One region of the Streptomyces sp. Y309 genome, then DNA from elsewhere that is predicted to be linked to it. Evidence: riboswitches for the same ligand, from Rfam matches in the RefSeq annotation. Region 1 holds a riboswitch; the other holds the start of a gene.

Region 1 (3,401 bases):
CCCACGGACGACCCAGGTGTCGTACGGGAGGCGGCGGCCCGGCTGCTCGAATCCGTGGACACGACGGGTGGGGTGCGGCTGCTGGGCGTGGGGGTCAGCGGGCTTGCGGACTACACGCAGGAGGATTTGTTCGCGCAGGCGCAGGCGCAGGCGCAGGCGCAGGCGCAGGCGCAGGCGCAGGCCGACGCGGACGCGGACGCGGAGGCGGAGGCGGAAGCCCAGGAGGCGGTGGCGCCTGGAGTCGCGGGGGACGGTGATGAGGCGGTGCCCGAGGGGGGCGGGGACGAGGGTGCGGGTGTGGGCGAGACCGGGGGTGGGGAGCCCGTTTCGACGGCCGAGCGCCGGTGGCATGCGGGGCACGACGTGCGGCACGCGGTGTTCGGGGCGGGGTGGGTGCAGGGGAGTGGCCTGGGGCGGGTGACCGTGCGGTTCGAGACGCCTGGGTCGGCGCCGGGGCGGGTGCGGACGTTCCGGACGGACGATCCGGAGCTGGAGCCGTCGGAGCCGGTGCCGTTGGTGCCCGCCGTGGCGGCGGCGGAGGAGGTTGCGGATCCCCTCCCACCTGGGGATGCAGATCCCCTCTCACCTGGGGTGGAGCGTGGCGTGACCGGTGCGGGGGTGGGCGTCGTCGCCGGAGAGGAGCCCGGCGTGCCCTGAGGGGCACCGTCCGGAGGGGAACGGGGGGGCGAGCACGGCTGAGAGGTGCGTCGGGTGGCGCCCAGTGGTCCCAGGGGGCTCTGGCGCCCTTTGGGGCCTTTGGTCCCAGTGCCTGGACGTCCCAGGGGAGCTCTGGCGCCCTTCAGGCCCCCTTCAGGCCCTGGCCCCAGTGCCCCATGCCTCAAGGCGAAGGCGGGAGCCAAAGGCAGGCGTGGGCTCGGCGCGAGCGGGGCTAGGGGCAGGCAGCCGTGGGTGGGCACGGCAGGGCGGCGCCGGCAGCCGTGGGTGGGCACGGCAGGGCGGCGCACCCGGCAAGGCCCAGCCACATACCCCACCCAGGCATGAAAGTCGCGCCTCAGTAGAGGACGCCCAGAGAACGCCCCGGCAGAGGACGCCTCCCCCCCCACTCACGCATCAGAAGAATTGGCCGAATGCCCGAAGTCCACATCCGGAGGCGGCGGCGGTGGGGCCAGGTCCAGGCCGTAGTGGCGGTACAGCTGGAGCTCCTGCTCCGGGGACAGATGGCGGCCGACGCCGAAGTCGGGGGCGTCCTTGATCAAGGCCCGCTCGAACGGAACCCGCAGGGTGCCGTCCTTGACCAGCTCGCTGGGCTCCAGGGGCACGAAGGCATCCCTGCTGAACAGGCCCGTACGTATAGCGGCCCACTCCGGGGCGCCGGTGGCGTCGTCGAGATAGACCTCGTCGATCGTGCCGATCTTGGCTCCGTTGCGGTCGAACGCCTTGCGGCCGATCAGGTTGCGCGGATCGATATCGGTCTGCACGGGCCCTCCAACTGGTCGCAAGCCGTCTCGTACTCATCCAGCTCATCCAGATTTCGCTCGTAATCACTACGAAAGAGCACATCGGGGCGGGCGGCCACTCGAGGGATGGCGCGCGGTCCTCGCTGGTAGGCTGGCAAGCGGCTGTTGACCCCGTGCGGGAGAGCTCTTCGGTGGAAACGCCGGAGGCGCCGAAGGAGCAACTCCTCCCCGGAATCTCTCAGGCCCCTGTACCGCACGGACGAGGTCACTCTGGAAAGTAGGGCGGGCGTCGGGCGGGCACGTTCGGAACCCTTCCTCACCGACGGTGAAAGCAGTGCCGCCAGTGGCGGGACTGTGAAGCTCTCAGGTTGAGATGACAGAGGGGGAGGCCGTCCGGGTACCCGCGCCGTGGTGCCCCTCGCAGGTCGCGTCAGACCAGGAGGCCTCCGCAATGACCGCCACCCCTCGTACGCCGCTCTCACAGCTCGAGCAGGGAATCCCCTTCGAGCAGCGGCACATCGGACCCGATGCCGAAGCCCGCGCCAAGATGCTCGCCCAGGTCGGCTACGGCTCGCTCGACGAGCTCACGGCCGCCGCGGTGCCGGATGTGATCAAGAACGCCGAGGCCCTCGAGCTGCCCGGCGCCCGTACGGAGGCCGAGGTGCTCGCCGAGCTGCGCACCCTCGCCGACCGCAACCAGGTGCTCGACTCGATGATCGGACTCGGCTACTACGGGACGTTCACGCCGCCGGTGATCCTGCGGAACGTGATGGAGAACCCGGCGTGGTACACGGCGTACACGCCCTACCAGCCGGAGATCTCGCAGGGCCGCCTCGAGGCCCTGCTGAACTTCCAGACCGTCGTCGCCGACCTCACCGGACTGCCCACCTCCGGCGCCTCGCTGCTCGACGAGGGCACCGCCGCCGCCGAGGCCATGGCGCTCTCCCGGCGCATGGGCAAGGTCAAGGACGGCGTCTACCTGGTCGACGCCGACGTACTGCCGCAGACCATCGCCGTGATCCGGACCCGCGCCGAGCCGACCGGCGTCGAGGTTGTCGTCGCGGACCTGACCGACGGCATCCCGGCCGACATCGCCGAGCGCGGTGTGGTGGGCGTGCTGCTGCAGTACCCGGGCGCCTCCGGGGCCGTACGGGACATCAAGCCGCTCATCGACCGGGCGCACGAGCTCGGAGCAATCGTTTCTGTCGCCGCGGACCTGCTGGCGCTCACGCTGCTCACCTCGCCCGGCGAGCTCGGCGCGGACATCGCCGTCGGCACCACGCAGCGCTTCGGCGTGCCGATGGGCTTCGGCGGCCCGCACGCCGGCTACATGGCGGTGCGCGAGAAGTTCGCCCGCAGCCTGCCCGGCCGGCTCGTGGGTGTGTCCGTCGACGCCGACGGCAACAAGGCCTACCGGCTCGCGCTGCAGACCCGTGAGCAGCACATCCGGCGCGAGAAGGCGACCAGCAACATCTGTACCGCTCAGGTGCTGCTCGCCGTCATGGCCGGGATGTACGCCGTCTACCACGGGCCCGAGGGGCTCAAGGCGATCGCCCGGCGCACCCACCGGTACGCGACGATCCTCGCCGAGGGCCTCAAGGCCGGAGGCGTCGAGGTCGTGCACGAGGCGTACTTCGACACGCTGACCGTCCGCGTGCCGGGCAAGGCCGCCGACGTCGTCACCGCGGCCCGCGAGGGCGGCGTCAACATCCACCTCGTCGACGCCGACCAGGTGTCGTTCGCCTGCGACGAGACCACGACGCGGGCGCAACTGGCCGCACTGTGGACGGCGTTCGGGGTCGAGGCCGACGTCGCGTCGCTCGACGCGTCCGTCGCGGACACCCTGCCCGCCGGTCTCCTGCGCTCCGACGAGTTCCTGGCGCACCCCGTCTTCCACCAGTACCGCTCCGAGACCGCGATGCTGCGCTACCTGCGCCGCCTCGCCGACCGCGACTACGCGCTGGACCGCGGCATGATCCCGCT
Region 2 (3,401 bases), 4.9 Mb from region 1:
AGGTCGAGGGTCGCGCTCTCGGGGCCGCCGCCTCCGGGCAGGGGCACCCAGACGTGGCTGCGGCCCAGCGTCTCGACCATGCGGGCGCCCACCGCGTCGGACGGTGGCGCCCCGAGCGAGGCCGCGAGCACCTCCTCCAGCTCGTTGGCCGGCCATCCCCCGTCGGGATGCGCGTGCGCCGGAAAGTCCCCCGGAAAGTCCATCTGTCCCAACCCTTGCTCTGCCCTGCGCGTGCCGTTCTGCCTTGTGCCTGCCTCGCGCGCTTCCGGGGCCGACCCTAACGCCGGGCCCTCGCGGGGCGCCCCAGGCCCACCCCTTCCCGTAACCAGGGGGCTGCCGCCCCCTGGACCCCTGCTTATCGCCGCTTCGCGGCTCGTCCTCAAACGCCGGACGGGCTGACAACTCCCGCCGAACAGACCTACACGTCCGCCCCGAACCCGATCTCCCCCAACACCCCCGCCGCCTCCCGGTCGAGCAGCACCGCCGAGCCGCAGCCCCGCGGCAGCTCCCCGCGCTCGGCGGAGCGGACCAGGTGGCCGACCGTCCTGCGGTGCCGCGCGAAGGCGTACCGCGACACTCCGCGCCCGCGCGCCCGCTGGCCGTCCAGGGCCACCTCGACCGGCACGTCGAGCAGCAGCAGATGCAGCGTCGCCCCGCGCCGGACGGCGGCGCGGGCCAGCCAGCGGCGCACCCACGGCTGCGTACCGCAGTCGTGCACGACGACGCCGGCGCCGGAGCGCAGCGCCCGGCGCAGGCCCGCGTAGTGCGCGAGGCGGACCAGGGGGCGGTAGAGCGCGTACGGAAGCAGCCGGGGCATGCGGGCCGCCCAGCGGTCGCGGGTGTCCTGGGAGTCCACGCGCGGGCCCGCCACGGCGCGCCGCATCAGCGTGGACTTGCCGCTGCCGGGCAGCCCGGAGACGACCACGACGTCGCTCGCGGCGAACACCAGGCGCCGCGGCCCGCGCCCCGCCCGCTCCCGGAGGTCGCGCACGACGGCCCGCGGGAAGAACCCGAGGCTCTCCCGCGAGGGGGCGCCGGACTGCGACGGCAGCGCGACACCGACGCCGCTGCCCGGCAGCACGACACCGCCCTCGGGCAGCGCCACCCCCGTGGTGGTCGCACCAGCACCGCTCCTGCGCACCGTGATCGGCCTCCCCATGCTGGTCACGTCACTCATCCCCAGTACTTCTCCGTCGAGTGTAAAGAGAAGGTAATGCTGTACAAGGGCGCCAAGGCCCGGGCTGTTCCCCGAACCGGCGCATCGGGTTGCGGCTGTTGTGAAGCGGGGGCGCGTGCAATGATGAGCGCGCCAACTCCATACCGGCCGCTTGAATCCGCGCGGGAGAGTTCCCAGGGACACGACACTCGTCCTGGGGCGCCGAAGGAGCAAGTTCCTCCCTTGAATCTCTCAGGCCCCGTACCGCGCGGGCGAGGCACATCTGAAAAGCGGGCCACTCCCCCGGTCAACGGGACGGCTCCACCCAAGGTGCAAGTCATGACCCGTCATACGTACGGGACGTGGTGAACCTCTCAGGTTTATGACAGATGGGGAGGATCGACCTCGCCCGTCATGCCATGCCCGGGAGTCAGTACTGATGAGCCACACCCCACGCCACACCGCCCTCGATGCTTTGCATCGTTCGCTGGGCGCCACCATGACCGACTTCGCGGGCTGGGACATGCCGCTGCGGTACGGCAGCGAGCGCGACGAGCACAACGCGGTCCGCACCCGCGCCGGCCTCTTCGACCTCTCCCACATGGGCGAGATCACCGTCACCGGCCCCGAGGCCGTGGACCTGCTCAACTACGCGCTCGTCGGCAACATCGGCTCCGTCGGCGCCGGCCGCGCCCGCTACACCATGATCTGCCGGGCGGACGGCGGCATCCTCGACGACCTGATCGTCTACCGGCTCCAGGACCAGGAGTTCATGGTCGTCGCCAACGCCGGCAACGCCCAGGTCGTCCTCGACGCCCTCACCGAGCGCGCCGCCGGCTTCGACGCCCGGGTGCGGGACGACCGGGACGCGTACGCGCTGATCGCCGTGCAGGGCCCCGAGTCCCCCGGCATCCTCAAGTCCGTCACGGACGCCGACCTGGACGGCCTGAAGTACTACGCGGGCCTGCCCGGCACCGTCGCGGACGTGCCCGCCCTGATCGCCCGCACGGGCTACACCGGCGAGGACGGCTTCGAGCTGTTCGTGGCCCCCGAGCACGCCGAGAAGCTGTGGCGGGCGCTGACCGAGGCGGGCGCCCCGGCGGGCCTGATCCCGTGCGGCCTGTCCTGCCGCGACACGCTGCGCCTGGAGGCGGGCATGCCGCTGTACGGGCACGAGCTGACGACGGACCTGACGCCTTTCGACGCCGGTCTGGGACGGGTCGTCAAGTTTGACAAGACGTCGCACGCGGACGACTTCGTGGGCGCCGAGGCGCTGCGCGCCGCCGCCGAGCGCGCCGAGGCCGCTCCCCCGCGCAAGCTCGTCGGCCTGGTCGCCGAGGGCCGCCGGGTCCCGCGCGCGGGCATGAGCGTGGTCGCCGACGGCGAGGTCATCGGCGAGGTCACCTCCGGCGCGCCGTCCCCGACCCTCGGCAAGCCGATCGCGATGGCCTACGTGGACGCGGCGCACGCCGCCCCCGGCACGCCGGGCGTGGGCGTGGACATCCGCGGCACGCACGAGCCGTACGAAGTCGTCGCGCTGCCGTTCTACAAGCGCCAGAAATAACGCGTCAGAAATCGCGAGAAGTCGCGAGAAGTAACGCTTCCGCGCGTGCCGCGGACGCCCCGTGCGTCCCACCGGCTCCCGCGGTGTCACGCGTCCGTCTCAGTCCGTCTCAGTCCGTAAGACCCACGTGCATCAGCACACGCCCGCGTACAGGAGAATTCAGGCCATGAGCAACCCCCAGCAGCTGCGTTACAGCAAGGAGCACGAGTGGCTGTCGGCCACCGAGGACGGTGTGGCGACCGTCGGCATCACGGAGTACGCGGCCAACGCGCTCGGTGACGTCGTCTACGCCGACCTCCCGGACGTCGGCGCCACGGTCACCGCGGGCGAGACCTGCGGCGAGCTGGAGTCGACCAAGTCGGTGTCCGACCTCTACTCCCCCGTCTCCGGCGAGGTCGTCGAGGCCAACCAGGACGTCGTGGACGACCCGTCCCTGGTGAACTCGGCCCCCTTCACGGGCGGCTGGCTGTTCAAGGTGCGCGTCGCGGACGAGCCGGGCGACCTGCTCTCCGCCGACGAGTACACCGACTTCGCAGGCAGCTGACCACGGCGTAAGGACTGATCTTCCGATGTCGCTTCTGAACACCCCTCTCCACGAGCTCGACCCGGACGTCGCCGCCGCCGTCGACGCCGAGCTCGACCGCCAGCAGTCCACCCTCGAGATGATCGCCTCGGAGAACT

The links. A riboswitch is a leader RNA that binds a small molecule or an ion and turns the genes downstream of it on or off. The one in region 1 is predicted to bind glycine.
Region 2: it holds a riboswitch for glycine, as region 1 does, so the genes downstream of both, gcvT (glycine cleavage system aminomethyltransferase GcvT) here and gcvP (aminomethyl-transferring glycine dehydrogenase) in region 1, are expected to answer to the same signal.

Annotation. Positions count from the first base shown of each region.
Region 1 covers NZ_CM160048.1:7,829,307-7,832,707, forward strand. The annotation lists gene AC0KTA_RS32615 (DNA polymerase IV) at 1-657, shown strand, start outside; gene AC0KTA_RS32620 (PRC-barrel domain-containing protein) at 1,065-1,439, opposite strand; glycine riboswitch at 1,585-1,682, shown strand; gene gcvP (aminomethyl-transferring glycine dehydrogenase) at 1,870-3,401, shown strand, end outside.
Region 2 covers NZ_CM160048.1:2,900,602-2,904,002, forward strand. The annotation lists gene AC0KTA_RS10900 (enhanced serine sensitivity protein SseB) at 1-203, opposite strand, end outside; gene AC0KTA_RS10905 (AAA family ATPase) at 419-1,177, opposite strand; glycine riboswitch at 1,330-1,433, shown strand; glycine riboswitch at 1,434-1,555, shown strand; gene gcvT (glycine cleavage system aminomethyltransferase GcvT) at 1,596-2,720, shown strand; gene gcvH (glycine cleavage system protein GcvH) at 2,887-3,264, shown strand; gene glyA (serine hydroxymethyltransferase) at 3,290-3,401, shown strand, end outside.